One region of the Sutcliffiella sp. NC1 genome, then DNA from elsewhere that is predicted to be linked to it. Evidence: riboswitches for the same ligand, from Rfam matches in the RefSeq annotation. Region 1 holds a riboswitch; the other holds the start of a gene.
The links. Region 1 has a riboswitch for glycine ahead of O1A01_RS09035 (alanine/glycine:cation symporter family protein). Riboswitches for the same ligand answer to the same signal wherever they lie in the genome.

Region 1 (9,784 bases):
TTAGATTCATGTTGCCACCCCTTTTTAACTACGAATTTGTTATGTGAAAACCTTTTTATATTTTGTTTAAAACAGTATTCTTATACAGAAGAACGTGCACAAAAAATAAGTAGTGACCAGAGCAATAGGTCCGTTACGAACGGAACTTGTCGTGAATTAGAGACAGGAGAGCCAAGTTTATTAGGAATAAAATCCTAAAAAGCAAATTTTATGTTTGGGCGGTACAAAAAAACCGTCCACCTTCTAATGAAGATGAACGGGCTTATCGAAATTATTATTTTGAAAACACTCAACCTTAATTAGAACATCCTTCGTGCTTGGAGGTAAGATTTTTAGGTAGGTTTTCCAACGAGTTCCATAAATAGCTGTACTTTTTACCGAATAACCCGCAGATTTGTTCTAATAAAAAATTATTCTTGAGGCTGGACTTTGAAGGGAAGTCCTCTTAAAGCGGTATTTCACGCTTTCTCACTTCCACCGTTACTTCTTCCTCACAATATCGCACAAGTTCTATTAAGTTTTTCACTAATGCATGATGATAAATTTCACCGTTTTCCTTTGTGGAAACTGTTGGGTCGCCTACGACTCCAATATTCTTCGCTCCTTCACGATATGTACCAACATCGCTTGGGACAAAAACGGTATCACCTTCAACGAACGGATCATGCTGTAAGAATGGGTGTTTGTTGTGTACATTCTTTACAGCTTTTGAAGGATCACATAAGTCTGGGTACAAATAGTACATATGTGATGTTTCCATCTCTGCAGCATGGCCTACCCCACCAGGTTCGGATACCTTGATTTCTCTAGCAATTTGATCTGCTATATAGAATGGATCAGCTATTGCTAGAAAGGCACCCGTTTCATTTCGAAGCTTTGTAATCGCAATTTTTAGTGGTGGTAGATTTGCTTCACGGTGACCATTTAAAATAATGATTTTTTCGAAGCCATGGTAGACAAGGCTTTTGCAAATATCGTACACAAGATTTGTTAATGTTTCTGGACGTAACGTTATCGTTCCTGGAAACGCCATATGATGGGGCGCCCAGCCAACCCAGTTCGGTGGAGCAACTAATGTATTTGTTTTTTGCCCCACTTCTTCTGCTACCCGAAGCGCCACAAAGGAGTCGGTTCCGAGTGGTAAATGCTTTGCGTGTTGTTCGACACTTCCAACTGGAACAATTATCGTCTTTTTATTTTGTAAATAACCTTCTACATCTTCCCATTTATTTTCTTGTAACCAAACACTTTTCATCTTTCTCATCTCCTGTTAGTCTTTTGTGATGTTTTCCATGTCCCTTTCATCTAAGTACTCCCAACGGCTTCTTGAATAAAAGAAATAAAATGCCGTGATTAGTACCAACCAACTTATTCCAATTAACAATGGAATTGGCTGGATATATGTTAAAATCCAGAATGATGCAATCGCCGCAACAATCGCGAGCACCGGAATGTTTTTTATATTTACCGGGTAACGAAATAATGGTTTTAAATGGGGTTGTTTTACCCTTACAACAATAAGTGCAATGTTCATTAGCCCCATCATGAGCCAGTTGGCAAATACGGCTGCACCGACCGCTATAGAGATGGCTTGCCCGTATCCCATTGTACTCATGAGAGTGGTGCCTAACGCAATAATTCCAGTAAACACAGTTGCTGCTACAGGAACGTGTGTCTTCGGATTTACTTTTCCTAAAAAGCCAGGAACAGCTTTCTCCCTTGCAGCTGCGAATATCATTCTCGACGATCCTAATAAACAGCCAACTGTTGATGTTCCAGTAGCAGTAAGTGCTGCAATGGCAATTAATACGGCACCAACTCCAGGTAACACTGTTTCAACTGCGAGTGATAATGGTGCTGTTGATGCAGCTAATGCACTTGGGTCTGCTGCAGATACAACTCCAAATCCTGTCAAACAATATAAAACAACTACTGTCACTAGTGCAGACACTTGCGCTAAAGGAAGATTCCGTCTTGGTTTTTTCGCTTCCTCACCAAGAGTTAACACAGCCTCTACTTGCATTTGTCCAAAAGCAATTAATGCAGTTGCTGCAAAAACACCAGTCCATCCATTTGGTAAAAAGTCGCTGTGCATGAATGGGCCTGTTGGATTGTGGAAAATAGTAATAATCGCAATCGCAAATAAAGCAATCACCTGAATAATAGAGAAAATCGTATTAACTTTACCAGTAGTTTTAATTCCAATTAGCAATAATCCCGTAATAGCGATTGACACTACTGGCGCAACTAGCGTTGGTGATAGTGACGGGAAAAGAAAATTAAAATAACCTGCAAAACCTAGGTTTACTGCCCCTGCTGCAAATGCAAAGGATAAGAAGTAAAGACCTGAACACCATAATGCCATTAGTCTACCTAAATCCTTATGTATCGGGGTGAAAGCAAACTTAGAGTATGCATAGGACGCACCCTCATATGGCCAATTTGAAGCTAGTTCTGCGTAACTCAAACTTGAAAGAATTGCAATAACACCTGCAATTAAAAAAGCCACAAACAACGCAGGTCCTGCTTGTGCAACTGCCGGACCGATAACCGTGAAAATTCCTCCCCCGATTAACGCTCCAACACCAACACTCCATAAGTCAACAAAACCTAATCCTCTACTGAGCTTACCAGTTCCTGTAACAGGATGATTCGTAGATGTTTGTAGATTCATAAACCCTACCTCCATTTCATTATGTGAAATAATTGTTTCATAATTAAAAATATTGTTCTTATTGTACACTATCATTTACTAAATTTCATTCAATTTTTAAAATTTTCTATAAAAACAAATAAAAACAGGCTACCCTATCTGGACAACCTGTAACGTGGATTTATTAATGTAACTTTTCATGTATGTTCCTGGCACAGTCTTTTAATCTAGCAACATGTGATTCTAACTGATTGTTAAATTCACGGTCAATACCAATCACACTTAATGCAGCCATTACATTGTTATTAATATCAAAAATTGGCACAGCAATCGCAGCTGTTCCTTCATGTAACTCTCCCTTACTAACTGCATAACCTTTTTCTCTTATATCTCCTAGTTCAGAAAAAATCATGTCGTAATTTATTTTGGTGTGTGGGGTGAACGGCGTATACGTATAACTATCTAAAATAGCCTTTTGCTCTTCGTCTCGGATAAACGCTAATAAAACCCGTGGACAGGCCGCTGCATATAAGGGAACTCTTCTCCCTACCTGCGGAAAGACACGAAATGCCGATAAAGCTTCAAATTGTTCAATATAGACGGCTTCGTTTCCATCCCGGATAGCTAATTGAACCGATAAACCGGTTTCATTTCGAAGCAATAGCATTTCTTGTTTGGCTAGCTCCCGAATATCAAAATGGCTGTTTACAATTTGACTTTTTTCTAAAAAGGCCATACCAAGCTGGAACTTCAATTGTCCGTCCTGATTGACTCGTTTTATATATCTAAACTTTTCAAGTGAGGAAATCATGCGGAAGACTGTTGGCTTTGAGAACCCCAACTTTTTCGAAAGCTCGTCCAATGTTAAAGATGGATTTTTTAAATCAAAGCATTCAATAACTTGTAATGCTTTTTCTACACTACCATTCTTACTCGCTACCTCTCTCATCTGCATATCTCCTTCGACTGAATGTACCTTTACTACTATCAGTTTAACAAGAAAAAGTAATGTCTGTCACTATTAATCGAAGGAGAGTAACTTGTAGGGACTATGGAAGAAAAGGCCATGATAGTCTGTTTCGGTTAATCCATAATCTCTAATACACCTAACTTCATGAATCATAAACTTATTTCCAAACTCTTTTTAACTGCAAAAATTCTTGTGCATATCCCAAAACTGATATGGGGGACATAAACATTTGATACGTTAATACATACGCAAAGAAACCAAATATATTTTTTCTAATCTTTAACCCTAACTTATCAAATACTTTTCGTTGATAATGATACATTGTATAGTTCGTTAATAGTGCTAACGGTAAAACAAAAAGTATCGTCGCACCAACGATATAGTAATAGCCAAAAAAGGCCAATATCAGCCCTGGAATCCAAACAAAGGTGTATACAACATCTAAGTAAGGGAAAATAAGATTTGTTCCGGTAAGGTACTTTGTGAATATAGAGGGTTGATTCCAAGGTTTTACTCTTTTAAAAGCTTCTATCATTCCTCTTGCCCATCTACTTCTTTGTCTTACGAAATGAACTAATGTTTCAGGAACATCTGTAAATGCAACTGCAAGAGGCTCAAAATATACTTTACAATTAATTTGTAACATCTGCCACGTTAGCACGATATCTTCCCCTATTGCATCATCCCAACCTCCGAGTTTTTCAAGGGCTTCCCTTTTATACAAACTAAATGCTCCTTGGGCTACTAATGTTCCTTGGTAAAATCCTTGTAGTCTTTTTATTGAAGCAATACCTAAAAAATAATCCCATTCCTGAATTCTAGTCCAAAAATTTTTACGACTATTTCGAACAAGTACAGAACCTGCAACAGCGCAAATTTCGTTTGGAGCTGATAATAATCTACTTACTAGTAACCGAACAGCTGGTTTCGTTAAGATAGTGTCTGCATCAAGAGTAATAATTAAAGGGGTATCAACCATGGCTAATGCTCGGTTAAGAGCAAAATTTTTACCCGGTTTTTCTTCATATATAACCTTTAAATCAAGATTATATTCCTGACCCGCTTTTAATGCCACACTACTAGTTAGGTCTTTCGATGCATTATCAATTACAATAATGTTCATATCTCCTTTATAATCTTGTTTAGCAATATGACGTATGGTATCACTAATTCCCTTTTCCTCATTTTTACAGGAAATAAAAATGGAAACGGGCTCTGTTGGATCGTGTACCTTAAATTTTGGTTGATTATCAAAGAAAAGACTAAATACCAAAAATGCATTTAAATATCCAGGTAAATAGGCAATTCCAGCGATTATTATAATCGAAGGAATTATTCCAATTACTTGTCCTAATTCTTTTATCCAAGGTAAAGAAATAAAAACCGAAAATAAGAACCACAAAAAAGCGAATACATGGCAATACCAGAACTTCCTAACAACTGGAATATAATAGTTTTTTTTAGTTTCCATCCCAAATCACCTATTAATAGTTTCACCAAAGGGGATGTTTTTATCATTAATAATTTATGAACACGAAAACAGGAAACTTTAAATAGGTAGGGGTTACTTTTTATGCTAGAGGCCTGAACAACACCTTTTTTAATAATAAGCTTAAAGTTAAATGAAAACCGCCCCATTAACCACAGGGCGGCTTTCTTCTATTATGATACTTTCTGTTCTTCTTTTTTATCCTCAGTTTGTTCATACCCATCAGCCCAAAAGTCTGCGTTTTTAATTCCTAGTTTCGTAGAATTAAAGGTTGGGTCGAGGCCTTGTTTTTTCTGTCTTTCATAGTCTTTTAACGCTAGTAAAGCTGGTTTAGATAGCAATAGAATGGCGATTAAGTTGAGCCATACCATTATTCCAAGACCGATATCCCCGAGTGTCCAAGCTAAACCTGATTCTTTTACAGTACCGTAATAAGTCGCGGCAAGAAGGACTAGTTTTAAAATGGTAGACGCGATTTTGCTAAATCTTTGATTAACAAGATAGGCAAGATTCGTTTCCGCTATATAGTAATACGCCATAATCGTAGTGAAGGCGAAGAAAAATAGTGCGATTGCGATAAATGGTGAACCGAATGTAGGGAAGACAGATTCTACTGCTACTTGCGTGTAGCCTGTCCCTTCTTCTACGCCAGTAATGTTTTGTACAACATATTCTCCCGTTCCTTCGTCCATCGTGTTGTATGCGCCTGTGAATAAAATCATCAAAGCGGTGGATGTACAAACTAGGAAGATTCCGATATAAATAGAAAAAGCTTGTACCAGTCCTTGTTTAACAGGGTGAGAAACTTCCGCAGCAGCTGCTGTGTGAGCACCTGTTCCTTGCCCGGCTTCGCTCGCATAAAGACCACGTTTTACTCCCCATGCAATCGCAGAACCGATTATTCCGCCGAATATCGTATCAGCACCAAAGGCACTTGAAAAGATTAAGGAAAACACTTCTGGAACCTTGCTTATGTTAACGATAATAATTGAAAGTGTGACTAATATATACCCCATCCCCATAAACGGAATGACAACTTGGGTAACATTCGCGATACGTTTAATTCCACCGAATATAATTAAACCTAATATAATAATGAGAACAATCCCAGTAACCTTCTTATCAATCGAAAAGGCATTGTCAATCGCAATCCCGATCGAGTTCGATTGCACCCCAGGCATCAGGATGGCCATCGCGATTAAACTTGCGATGGAAAAAATAACAGCATACCATTTCCAACCTAGACCTTTTTCAATATAATAAGCAGGACCGCCACGGTATTCTCCGTCTTTTTTTTCTTTATAAATTTGCGCTAGCGTTGACTCGACGAACGCGGACGCTGCACCGACAAAGGCAATGACCCACATCCAGAAAACTGCTCCTGGACCTCCGTAGAAAATCGCCATTGCAGTTCCTGAAATGTTACCAACCCCAATACGGGCTGATAATGCTAAAGATAATGCCTGGAAGGAAGATACTCCTTCAGCTGAGCTTTTTCCGTTAAATAATAGTTTTCCCATTTCTTTCACGTGACGAATTTGTAGGAAATTACTACGAACTGTAAAATACAATCCTACAGCCACACAAAAGATGATCAACGGCGCACCCCATAATACATCATTGAGGTTTTTCATTAGTTGTTCCAACATACAATATTCTCTCCTTTTTTGTACAAGCAAAAAAGGACAGTAAGATGCCTTGTGACTTCACCCTGCTCTGTCCTTATACCTGAAAGTTTGACTTTATTGATAAAACAATAAAGCTTTCCCCTTTGGTGGTGTACTTCTTACACGCTCTCCAGAGGCGCGTCCAGTTGTGGTCCTTCTACCTGAGAGATTGGTTTCAAGGGTATTTTTTGAAACTTGCTCCTTCGGTGGCTTCGATTGCTCTCTCCCATAACTTTCATCCGCTTATTTTTTTATATGAAAGAATATTACTATCATTAGCATTACTTTGCAAATATAATTTTAGTATTTTATAAAAATAATAGAATTAACAAATGATCTAGTTTATGGAACATAGCAAGTTGCTGCTTAGCTACTACCCCTTCTACCGGGTATCGCCGACCATTGATAACGATTAGCTCATGAAAATTGTCTGGAAGTAAATGAAGCGACAAAAAAATTAGTCACACATACTATGACATTTCTATTTTTTTAGATATAATTACTTTCGTACTATTTAATAAAGGTGGTCACCATGACAAAGTGCCTAGACGGTGTATATTCTATTATTCTATACGAATTAACTAAACTAGTTGATGAGTATTATCGTTGCCCTGACCCTTGCATTAGGAATGAAATATATAAAGATATTCTTCTTTTAAGTGAAGCTGTTAACCAAGACTATTAGTTTTGGTTTTCTTTTTTGCTTGGCGTTTTAATTTTACATACTATTAATCTACTTCACTTTTTCATAGATAAATGTTGATTTATATGCCAACATACTTCCATGCCCTATCATTCACTCTAGTAAATGCATACTCTATCTTATGAAAATAAGGGAGGTTAAAAAATATGCAAGAAAATATCATCAATACTATTAGACAGTCTTTACTAGATAGTCTTTCTACTCTCACTCCTGGACATTATATTACGATCGTGGATGAAGAAGGCAGAACAAGGACATCTAGAGCTAGTGAAGAGATTTTACACCCAGGAGAAATTGGTGTTGTGTTTTGCTTACCTATTATAGGAGCGCCAACGAGAAGATTACCCGACGTCAATTTAGGACGAAACCAATACGTTAGGGCTTTTTGTGGATTAACGACAATTGATGTATTCTGTAGTCAAAGAATAAGTGGTCCTCCGACACGAACGGTTTCGATGAGAACAGGGGAGTTTTTCGTTATTACTTGTGAACGGTAAATAAGATTATACAAAAAACAGGAGGCTAGCATTCGCCTCCTGTTTTTTTAGACATGTAATCTAAATTACTCCGCTAACCACCAGTTTTTTATGTTATAAAAACCGTTACTTGGGTGAAACTCAAATCCTCCTAAGTTAATTGGTAGTGCATAATGTACGTTTGGATAGTATAAAAATGTATACGGTTGGTCTTCCGAGATTTGTTGGTATAGTTCGTGTAAAACTTCCAATCTTTTTTCATCATCTAAGATTTTTACGTTTTCCTCTAGTAATTGATCAACCTCTGGATTACTGTGTTGTGTATAGTTCAACCCTTGTTCTCTATGTTTGGAGTGGAAGTAATCCGTTTGATCTGGGTCTACCCCTAAACTCCATCCATTAATACATGCATCGTACTCATGTGCCATGTTTGCACTTACAAATGCGCTCCACTCGAGCACTTTAATGTTCACTTCAATACCAACTTCTTTTAATTGTTCTTGCGCAATTACCGCGATTTGTTCACGGGCTTTATTACCTTGGTTCACATTTAGTGTGAATTCGAATTTCTCTCCATCTTTATCAAGAATGCCATCTCCATCTGTATCTTCCCAACCCGCTTCCGCCAACAGAGCTTTAGCTGCTTCTAGGTCGTAATCAAATACAGGTACATCTTCCGTGTAAGACCAACTAACTGGACTTGCTGTAGAATTCGCTAGCTGACCATCACCTTCTAACACACTTTCAACAATTACTTCTCTATTCAAAGCGTGGGTTAATGCTTGACGAACTTTTTTATCTTGAAATAACGGATTTTTTTGATTCCAGCCGATATACGTATACGACAATCCAAGGCCAGATTGCAACTGAATGAGTCCTTGCGCTTCTAAATCTTGTGCAAGCATAAGGTCTTCTGATTGAACAGCAATGTGATGAATATCTCCTGTTTGCAGTTGAACCATTAACGAGTTCGCATCTGGAACAATTTTGTAAACGATAGAATCAAAATTAGGGCGACCGTCGTAATAGTCTTCATTTGCTTCTACTTTTATGTACTCTCCATCTTTCCATTCAACAAACGTGAATGGACCAGTTCCAATCGGCTCTTTCGTGTTAAATGGATGTTCCGCCAAATCGCCAATCGGCACATCTTCTAAAATATGTTTCGGTAAAATGTGATAACTCATCGTTGACAAAAATGGTGCATATTTTTCTGTTAGTGTAATTTGTACTGTATACGGATCAACAGCCTGTATGTCCTTAATTTGTTCAAAGTCAGATGCACGCGCACCTGCGTAATCGTCATGTAGTGGAATGCTATATGTAAATACAACATCTTCTGCGGTTAATTCTTCACCGTCATGAAATTTCACCCCTTCTTTCAAGTGAAAGGTCCAAGTTAAGCCATCTTCCGAAACATCCCAGTCCTCTGCTAAGTCTCCTTCAAACTCTAAACTAGTATTTGTTTTTACTAATCCGTTAAAAAGAAAACCCTGAATAGCACTACTTGTTGTATCAACGGAATATAAGGAATTAAAAATAGTAGGTGAACCGGTGCTTCCGATAATGAAGTCTCCACCATTAACAGGGTCCCCACTCACATTTTGGGTACCCTCATTTACTGTTCCAGTGGCACATCCAGTTAAAAATAAACTCATCGTAACTACTAAACTAGCAATACTTAAAATAATTTTTTTTGTATTCATGTAAAAATCCTCCTTCTGTTCTCCTCATTAAGATGATTTCAAAAAATAAGTTTAACGAATCCCCTCCTCTTAATAAGTAAAACGATATGTTTACTTGGTTTATTAGTAACAGACACCTAC
Region 2 (9,784 bases), 1.6 Mb from region 1:
CAAGAACACAACATATTGATTCAAGACCTACTATTTCTCTATTTGTCAAATCGCTAAATAATAAAAAAACAGAGATAAAATGAGAGAAATTAAGATTTAATCCTTTTCATGACGAATTTTGCGATATTTTGTAGGTTGAAAAATATCCACTACTATTAATAACTTGATGTATCAAGCTTTCTCGAAATCGATATCCAAAATAAAAATAAATATTTTTTTCGTCAAAACATGTTTACTTTTAATTGTAATCATGTTAACGACGGTAAAAATAAAAAGGTACCGAGAATTAACTCGTTACCTTTTAAAATTCCATTCTTTTGTAGCGTATTTTTCATTTGCTAGCTTTTCTACATATTGTATTTCACTTTCAGAAAGTTCATAACGTTCTAGATGAATGTTTAACCCTTTTTCAAATCCTTCTTTAAAAGCTATTTTAGCTTCTTCCATCGAAACAGGAGTTTTTCTTAAAGCATTAATTGCAACTGCTTTATTTTTAAAATTCCGTTTCATTCGTTCTTTTACACGATCGTTGGGATATACAAAAAGACTAAACAACAAATCTTCATCTATATCTAGTAAAATCGAGCCATGTTGTAAAATAACACCTTTTTGCCTCGTTTGGGCACTTCCTGCTACTTTTCTACCTTCAACAACTAACTCGTACCATGAAGGCGCATCAAAGCATACTGCTGACCGGGGATTTTTCAATCCATCTTTTTCTTCCTCAGTTCTCGGAATGGCAAAATAAGCGTCCAAATCAAGCTGTTTAAACCCTTCTAATATGCCTTCTGAAATGACTCGATAAGCTTCTGTAACAGTTTTAGGCATTTCTGGATGTTCTTCGGACACAATAACGCTATATGTTAATTCTTTGTCATGTAAAACACCTCGTCCACCCGTTGGTCTTCTTACAAACCCTAACGTATTTTGTTTGACTGCATCCATGTTAATTTCTTTATCTACCTTTTGAAAGTAGCCAATCGAAAGCGTAGGTGGGTTCCATCCGTAAAATCGAATGGTAGGAGGGATTTTCCCTTCACTATGCCAATCTAATAAGGCCTCATCAAGAGCCATATTAAAAAATGGGGATTGGTTGCCAGAATCAATATATCTCCAAGTTTCTTTCGCCATTTATGTTTTCCTCTCTTACTATGTATATAATGTAAGTCTAGCAAAAGATATACTAACTCGCAAAATTTTTAGTTAGAAGATGACTTTTTCGACAACCTTTTATATAATTATTTAGTACACATAGAAAAGAGGGGTTGAATACGTTGACATCATTATATGTTTTACTTGGAATAGTAGTTGCGATTATTATCTATTCTGTTATTGTTTATTTCTATCAAAGAAAAATATTAAAAACACTATCTGAGGAAGAATTCCGTGCAGGGTACCGTAAAGCACAGTTAATTGATATAAGAGAACCGAAGGAATTTGATGGTGGCCATATTTTAGGTGCTAGAAATATTCCGTTATCTCAGTTAAAAATGCGTATGAATGAGATCCGTCCTGACAAACCAGTTTATTTCTATTGTCAAAACTCTATGCGTAGTGGCCGTGCAGCACAAATGCTGCATCGTAAAGGCTATAAAGAGCTTTACCAATTACAAGGCGGATTTAAAAAATGGACAGGAAAGATTAAAACGAAATAATTACAAAGGCGGAGGCGCATCGCCCTGACCCGTACAAACTGGACTGTTCCGGTAGGAGATAAAGGAAACACTTTGGGAAACGTTAGTTGAGTCGATGTTGACTTATCGCACGGACGGAACGGGAAGTTTGATAGGGTCAATGCGCCGGAGCTAGACGAACAAAAGCGGAGGCGGCTCGTTCAGGTCCAATCAAACTGGAGCTTTTCCGCAGGAGATAAAGGAAACACAGCGAACGATAGAGAGCTGATGTTGACTTATCGTACGGAGGAAAAGCGAAGTTTGAGCCGGACCTAGCCGCCGGAGCTAGACGTAACAAAGTAAAATTGTAATTACAAATATTATAAGACTGCTCAAAACCTTGAGCAGTCTTTTGTTATTTCGATGATTGTAATATTTCTTCTATTTGATGTATATGGCGTTTTTCATGAAAACCGATTAGTTCAATCCACTTTCCAACTGTTAATTCCCCCATCCATCGGTGGGGACTAGTATACTGGTTCCAATCATTGGATGGAGTTGATCTTACAAACTCATCTAGTTCTTCCCTTGATTCACTTAATAATTGGATTAATTCATTTTTGCCATACGTATTACCTGTTGGACAAATGTCATTAGGAGCACTAATCTTACGCGTACGGTCCATAAGAAAAGACAAGTCAAAATCGGGGTTAGCTTTTTCTTTCTGATTCATTTGTATTGCTACAGCTTCCTTTATAATGCCAACAAATTTCCTTTCAGTAAGATATAAGTGCTCTAATATTTCTCCTATCGTCCACCCGTCGAGTTTTTTAATAAGGTCTTGCTCATTTAATTTCTCAATATTATGTAATAAATCTTGTCGAATCTGTTTGGTTTGTTCATAGTACATTTTGACTCATCTCCTTTAATAAATGATTACGCTTACTTTATTATAATTGATTTTAGTACGTTTTATGAAGAATAACACTCAATGTTTTAGCCTCAACACAAATGTTTATAAGCCATCTCTAATGTCCCTGAAAAGATGCCTACCTTCACATATAAAAGAAGAAGACCGATCACTCGGTCTTCTTTATTATTCTGGTTGATAACGTAATATTGGTTTACGCGCAGCCATCGTCTCGTCTAAGCGACCAATTACAGTAGTATGTGGTGCTTCTTGAACGATTTCTGGGTTTTCTTCTGCTTCCTTTGCAATTTGAATCATCGCTTCAATGAATTCATCTAGCGTTTCTTTAGACTCTGTTTCAGTCGGCTCAATCATAATACACTCTTCCACGTTAAGCGGGAAGTAGATTGTTGGTGGATGATAGCCAAAGTCTAGTAAACGTTTCGCGATATCAAGCGTACGTACTCCTAGTTTCTTTTGGCGCTTCCCTGATAGAACGAACTCATGCTTACAATGACGATCAAATGGTAGATCATAATGTTCCGCTAAACGACGCATCATGTAGTTCGCATTTAGTACAGCATATTCTGTTACAGCTTTTAAGCCATCTGGACCCATTGTACGGATGTATGTGTATGCACGAACGTTAATGCCGAAGTTTCCGTAATAAGGTTTTACACGACCGATGGATTGTGGACGATCATAATCAAAGCCATACTCACCATTTTCGCGTTGGACAACTAATGGTTTAGGAAGATACGGAATTAAGTCAGCTTTCACTCCAACTGGACCAGAACCTGGACCACCACCACCATGAGGGCCAGTGAATGTTTTATGCAAGTTTAAGTGAACAACGTCAAATCCCATATCTCCAGGACGAGCTTTACTTAAAACAGCGTTTAAGTTAGCACCGTCGTAATATAATTTACCGCCAACACCGTGGATAATTTCTGCCATTTCTAAAATATTCTCTTCAAATAGTCCTAGTGTGTTCGGGTTCGTTAACATTAATGCTGCCGTATCTGGACCAACAACACGTCTTAAATCTTCTAAATCTACTAATCCATTTTCGTCGGATTTTACTGTGATAGTTTCAAACCCTGCAACAGTCGCTGAAGCTGGGTTCGTACCGTGTGCAGAATCCGGAACGATAACTTTCGTACGATTTGTATCACCATTATTCTCGTGATACGCACGAATCATCATTAATCCAGTCCACTCACCGTGTGCACCAGCAGCTGGTTGAAGTGTCACTTCATCCATCCCAGTAATTTCTTTTAAATGTTGTTGAAGGTCATACATTAACCCTAGCGCACCTTGAACTGTGCTTTCATGTTGTAACGGGTGAATATGAGCAAATCCAGCAAAACGAGCTACGTTTTCATTGATTTTCGGATTATACTTCATTGTACAAGATCCAAGTGGATAGAAGCCAGAATCTACACCGTGGTTTCGGTTAGATAGTGCTGTGTAATGGCGCATAATATCTAGCTCAGATACTTCTGGTAAATTTGGTTCTTCTTGGCGTATATAATCGGCAGGAATAACGTCTTCCACATTAATAGTTGGAACGTCCATTTCCGGCAAGCTGTAGCCAATTCGGCCTTCTTTCGATAGTTCAAAAATTAACGGTTGGTTTCCTTGCTTATTCATTGCCATCCCCCAATTCTTTCACAAGTGTATCAATCTCATTTTTTGTACGTAGTTCAGTTACGGCAATTAACATGTGATTTTTCAAGTTTGGATCCGTTTGACCTAAATCATATCCTCCAATAATTCCTTTAGAGAGTAAATGTTCATTTATTTCTTCAATTGGTTTATTTAAGCTCACTACAAACTCGTTGAAGAATGGTCCCGAAAATGCTATTTGAACACCGCGCTGCTCAAGCTGTTGTTTCGCATAATGAGCTTTTTGTATATTTTGGGTAGCCATATCTTTTACACCTTGTTTCCCAAGGGCTGTCATCGCAACAGATGCAGCTAGTGCATTTAATGCTTGATTTGAACAAATATTAGAAGTCGCTTTATCTCGACGAATATGTTGTTCACGCGCTTGTAATGTTAATACGAAGCCTCGTTGACCTTTTTCATCTACTGTTTGACCTACTAAACGGCCAGGTACTTTTCTCATTAATTTAGATGTTACAGCAAAGTAACCACAATGTGGTCCACCGAATTGTGTTGGAATACCGAATGGTTGCGCATCTCCAACAACGATATCTGCCCCTAGTTTACCTGGAGGTGTTAACGCACCTAAAGAAAGTGGGTTAGACGAAACAACGAACATAGCTTTTTCTGCATGTACTATTTCTTCAATATCTTTCAGTTTTTCGATTTGTCCAAAGAAGTTAGGATATTGAACAAGTACTGCTGCCACGTCACTATCCATTAACTCTTTTAAAGATTCAAGGTCTGTTACACCGTCAACAGAAGGGACCTCTACTACTTCTACGTATTGACCACTTGCGTACGATTTTACAACATCTTTCGATTCTGGATGAACTGCGCTAGAAATTAATACTTTTTTCTTTCGAGTTTGACCGCATGATAGCATTGCTGCTTCCGCCAACGATGTTGCTCCATCGTACATAGAAGAGTTCGCTACTTCCATTCCTGTTAATTCACAAATCATCGTTTGGAATTCAAAAATGGCTTGTAATTCACCTTGAGAAATCTCAGGCTGGTATGGCGTATAAGCAGTGTAGAACTCGGAACGAGAAATAACATGATCCACAATAACTGGCATGTAATGGTCGTATACACCAGCACCTAAAAATGATGTATATTGCTTTAAGTTTTTGTTTTGATCTGCAAGTTGCTGCAATTCCTTCATTAATTCCGTTTCAGGTTTTGCTTTTTTTATGTTAAGTTCTCCTTGAAATCGAACTTTTTCTGGAATATCAGCAAACAATTCATCAATTGATGTAACACCAATTGTTTCTAACATTTCTTTTTGGTCAGTCTCTGTCATCGGTAAATAACGATGTTTCATGTTAGCTTCCCCCTTAATTTTTCGGACGTTTATAAAATGGAGTTTTTATAATCACTGCTTTTAAACGTTTCTTTCTCACTTGTACTTCTACTTCACGACCAAGCTCTGTGAATTCAGCTTTTAATAATGCTAAACCAATATTTTTCCCTAATGTTGGTGATTGAGTACCGGTAGTGATTTCACCAATTTTCTCATCACCCACAAATACTTCATAGCCATGACGTGGAATTCCTTTATCGATCATTTCGATACCAACTAGTTTACGAGGTGCACCATTTTCTTTTTGTTCTTTTAAAACTGCTTTTCCGAGAAAATCTTCCTCTTTATTCGGTTTAACAGCAAAACCAACTCCTGCTTCAATTGGAGTGATGTCTTTTGATAATTCTTGACCGTAAAGAGCAAGATTTGCTTCAAAACGAAGTGTATCTCTTGCACCAAGACCAATAGGAAGTACACCCAATTCTTTACCAGCTTCTAAAATAGCTGACCATAGTTTCGGAGCTGCCTCGTTTGAACAGTAAATTTCAAAACCGTCTTCTCCTGTATAGCCAGTTCTAGAAACTAATGTAGTTTCTCCAGCAACTTTAACACCATCTATAAATTTAAAAAACTTAATTTGTGATAAATCAGTCTCTGTTAGCTTTTGTAATGTTTGTTCTGCTAGTGGACCTTGAAGTGCTAATTGTGCAACGTTACTAGAGATGTTTACTATTTCAACATCTTCCGTTATATGTTCTATTAACCATTCATAATCTTTATCTGTATTCGCAGCATTAACAACTAGTAAATAGTCGTTGTCCGCCTTTTTATATATTAATAAATCATCTACTGTACCACCATTTGGATAGCACATTGCTGTATATTGCGCTCCACCGTCTTTCATTGTGGAAACGTCATTTGTCATCATTTTTTGTAAAAAGCGAAGACTTCCTGTACCTTTTACTTCAATTTCGCCCATGTGGGATACATCGAACAATCCAGCTTTCGTACGGACCGCTTCGTGTTCTTCTTTAATACTTGAAAACTGGACAGGCAATTCCCATCCGCCAAAATCGATTGTCTTACCTCCGTACTCTTTGTACAGGTCAAATATTGGAGTTCTACTTAATTGTGACACAGATTTGGCCCCCTTCACATTTTTAAAAGATTTACATTTTTTAAACAATTTGATAGAGATTTTTGTTTCTTTAATAAAAACAAAAAAGGACAGAAACCCCCCTTGTAAAAGTGAGTTCTCTGTCCTTGCACCTGAAAGTTTACCCTATTCGTATCGAATAAAGGCTTTCCCCTTTGGTGGTTCCCTAATAATGGAACGCTCTCCAGAGTTGCGTCCAGCAAGAGTCTTTTTACCTGAGAGATTCACAAATAATTTGCTTGCTCCTTCGGTGCTGTTAAAACTGACAGTCTCTCCCCTTGCCATCATTCGCTACATATTTAACGATAAAATGGGTCATAATAGAATGTATCAAATTAGTAAATAAATATTTGTAACATTCTATCGAATACTCACTATTATCCTACCACTTACACTAATAAAAAGGCAACAATAAATCCCTTAACGTTTTTATTTTTTTACTAGTATAAAGTTCGTCTTTTCTCCGAAGCAAACGATTACATATAAGCATATTATTAAATTTACAGTAAAAAAATATTTTTTATATAGAAAGGATGCTCTTCAATGAATTTAGAAATAAGCTTCGACTCGAGTTGGCAAGAAGATTTAATGAAAAGAATGGAGGATGATGGTCCTTGGTCGAACTTTGATTTATTTCAGCTTGCACTAGAAGCAGAGGAGCATATGGCGATTGAACAGTTTGAAGGGTTACAAGCTCCTAATTATTTACCAAACTTAACTCCATTGCCCCATCAATTAGAAGTAGCTAAAAAAGTAGTGGGTGAAATGAACGGAAAAGCAATTTTAGCTGATGAAGTAGGGCTCGGCAAAACGATTGAAGCTGGTCTAGTACTAAAAGAATATATGATTCGTGGCCTTGTAAAAAAAGTACTAATATTAGTACCTGCATCACTCGTTTCGCAATGGGCGATTGAATTAAATCAAAAATTTTATATACCTGCAATTGCCCAGAAAAAAAGCTATGTTTGGGAACAATGTGACGTAGTTGTTTCTTCTATTGATACCGCAAAAAGAAACCCTCATCGTGATATTATATTCGAACAACAATACGATATGGTCATTATTGATGAGGCTCATAAACTAAAAAATAATAAAACAAAAAACTATGAGTTTGTGCAAGCGCTAAAAAAGAAGTTTTGTTTATTATTAACAGCTACACCTATTCAAAATAAAGTCGAAGAAATATTTAACCTAGTTTCTTTATTAAAGCCTGGACATTTAGGAAGCGAACAATACTTTGAGGAAATATTCCAAGCGAAAGAGAGAAAACTCGAAAATGATGAGTATTTAAAAGAGCTAGTGAATAAAGTTATGATACGAAACCGTCGTGGTGATACAGGTATTGATTGGCCAAAACGACATGTGGAGTCTTGCATAATAGAATTCAACGAACAAGAACAACAGCTTTATCAAACAATTTGTGATTTAAAGCATAATGAAGAACTTCCTATTACGAGTCAATTTTCCATTTTGACATTGCAGCGAGAAGCGTGTAGTAGTCGAGAAGCCGTATTTTTCACATTAAAAAACATGGTTGAGCGCAAGACAAAAGAAGATCCAAATTATGAAGTTCCAGCAGTACTTCATAATATAAAAGAAAAAATTGATGCAGTAGCTGAAAACTCTAAAGCTCAGAAAGTATTAGAATTAATCCAAAAAATTGATGATAAAGTTATTATTTTTACGGAATACCGTGCAACACAGCTTTATTTACAATGGTTTCTTCAACAAAATGGGATTACGTCTGTACCGTTCCGCGGGGGATTTAAACGAGGAAAAAAAGATTGGATGAAAGAGCTCTTTAAAAACAGAGTACAAGTATTAATTGCGACCGAAGCTGGTGGTGAGGGTATTAACCTTCAATTTTGCAACCATATTATTAACTATGACTTGCCTTGGAATCCGATGAGATTAGAGCAACGAATTGGTAGGATTCACAGATTGGGGCAAGAAAAAGATGTTCATATTTATAACTTTGCAACGAAAAACACCGTGGAAGAACACATTTTAAAGCTATTATATGAAAAAATCCATCTATTCGAACGGGTTATTGGAGAGCTTGATGAAATTTTATCTAAGCTTGATATTAAAGATTTTGAAGATCAGATGGAAGACATTCTTCTTAACTCTAAGTCTGAAGGAGAAATGAAAATTAAAATGGAAAACTTATCATCGGTAATCCAATTTGCCGATCAGTTACGAAAGGAGTCACTAAATCATGCAGCAGCAGGAGATTCATAATTATTTAGAACGATATTTCACTGCGAATAATTGCGAAATTATCGAAAACGAGCAACACCATTTAACCGTGCAACTGACGATTGAAATGGATAAAGAATTAATGAATCGCCCCTTTTACTGGCATTATTTAGAGAAAACAGGTGGCGTTCCGAATCCAATGAAATTGACGCTAATAACGAATCAAAATGAAGCACCTGATGATATTAAAGGAGATGTCGTTCATTTCGGCTCTCCTCGCCTTCGTCAAATTTTTGAATCAACGAGAAAATTAGGTAACTACATTCGTCTTTATGAACATGTAAAAACAGTCCCACCTAACGGACATTTAGCACTACACCCTTGGTTAAATGTAAACTTGAAAATATCATATAAATGTGACCGTAAAAAAGATATGTTGAAATCTCTTGGCATCCATTTAATTTCCGGAGCAATTGTCGAACAATTCCAAGAAAAGATGAAAAACATTAGTGTAACTCCAAAAATTCCGGACTTTTGTTTTACGATGTCACCAATCATTAAACCGCAAAGTGGGCTATCAAGATTGGAGCATTACGTAAGAGGGTTTATTGCTAGCGATGATCATACATGGGCAGAAGAGGCACGTGAAAGATGGCAAAAGGATTTGAATTTACTCAATCACTTTTACGAGAATTTGGAGGAAAAGCCTGAAGTATACGAAACGGAAATGATCGCATTACAGGAACAATATGAACCAAAAATAGAAGTAGAAATTATTAATGGTGGGCTATTTTACTTAACACCGAATTTTATTAAATAAAAACAATAACAGGGCTGTCCAAAAAATGAGTATCGACTGATTTTTTGGACCCTTTTTTATGTTAAATCCAGTAATAAATCCAAACTAAATGGAGACAAGTTACATATGAATAACT

Region 2: another riboswitch for glycine. It lies ahead of gcvT (glycine cleavage system aminomethyltransferase GcvT); the one in region 1 lies ahead of O1A01_RS09035 (alanine/glycine:cation symporter family protein).

The regions. Positions count from the first base shown of each region.
Region 1 covers NZ_CP115153.1:1,759,029-1,768,812, reverse strand. The annotation lists gene O1A01_RS09060 (LysM peptidoglycan-binding domain-containing protein) at 1-10, opposite strand, end outside; gene O1A01_RS09055 (creatininase family protein) at 446-1,255, opposite strand; gene O1A01_RS09050 (APC family permease) at 1,271-2,674, opposite strand; gene O1A01_RS09045 (IclR family transcriptional regulator) at 2,838-3,602, opposite strand; gene O1A01_RS09040 (glycosyltransferase family 2 protein) at 3,781-5,094, opposite strand; gene O1A01_RS09035 (alanine/glycine:cation symporter family protein) at 5,286-6,761, opposite strand; glycine riboswitch at 6,827-6,915, opposite strand; glycine riboswitch at 6,919-7,018, opposite strand; gene O1A01_RS09030 (hypothetical protein) at 7,312-7,464, shown strand; gene O1A01_RS09025 (hypothetical protein) at 7,629-7,979, shown strand; gene O1A01_RS09020 (peptide-binding protein) at 8,045-9,664, opposite strand.
Region 2 covers NZ_CP115153.1:3,365,365-3,375,148, forward strand. The annotation lists gene O1A01_RS17605 (lipoate--protein ligase family protein) at 295-1,131, opposite strand; gene O1A01_RS17610 (rhodanese-like domain-containing protein) at 1,275-1,655, shown strand; gene O1A01_RS17615 (DinB family protein) at 2,029-2,523, opposite strand; gene gcvPB (aminomethyl-transferring glycine dehydrogenase subunit GcvPB) at 2,710-4,176, opposite strand; gene gcvPA (aminomethyl-transferring glycine dehydrogenase subunit GcvPA) at 4,169-5,515, opposite strand; gene gcvT (glycine cleavage system aminomethyltransferase GcvT) at 5,529-6,632, opposite strand; glycine riboswitch at 6,750-6,840, opposite strand; glycine riboswitch at 6,844-6,938, opposite strand; gene O1A01_RS17635 (DEAD/DEAH box helicase) at 7,194-8,891, shown strand; gene O1A01_RS17640 (YqhG family protein) at 8,869-9,669, shown strand; gene O1A01_RS17645 (DUF5658 family protein) at 9,731-9,784, opposite strand, start outside.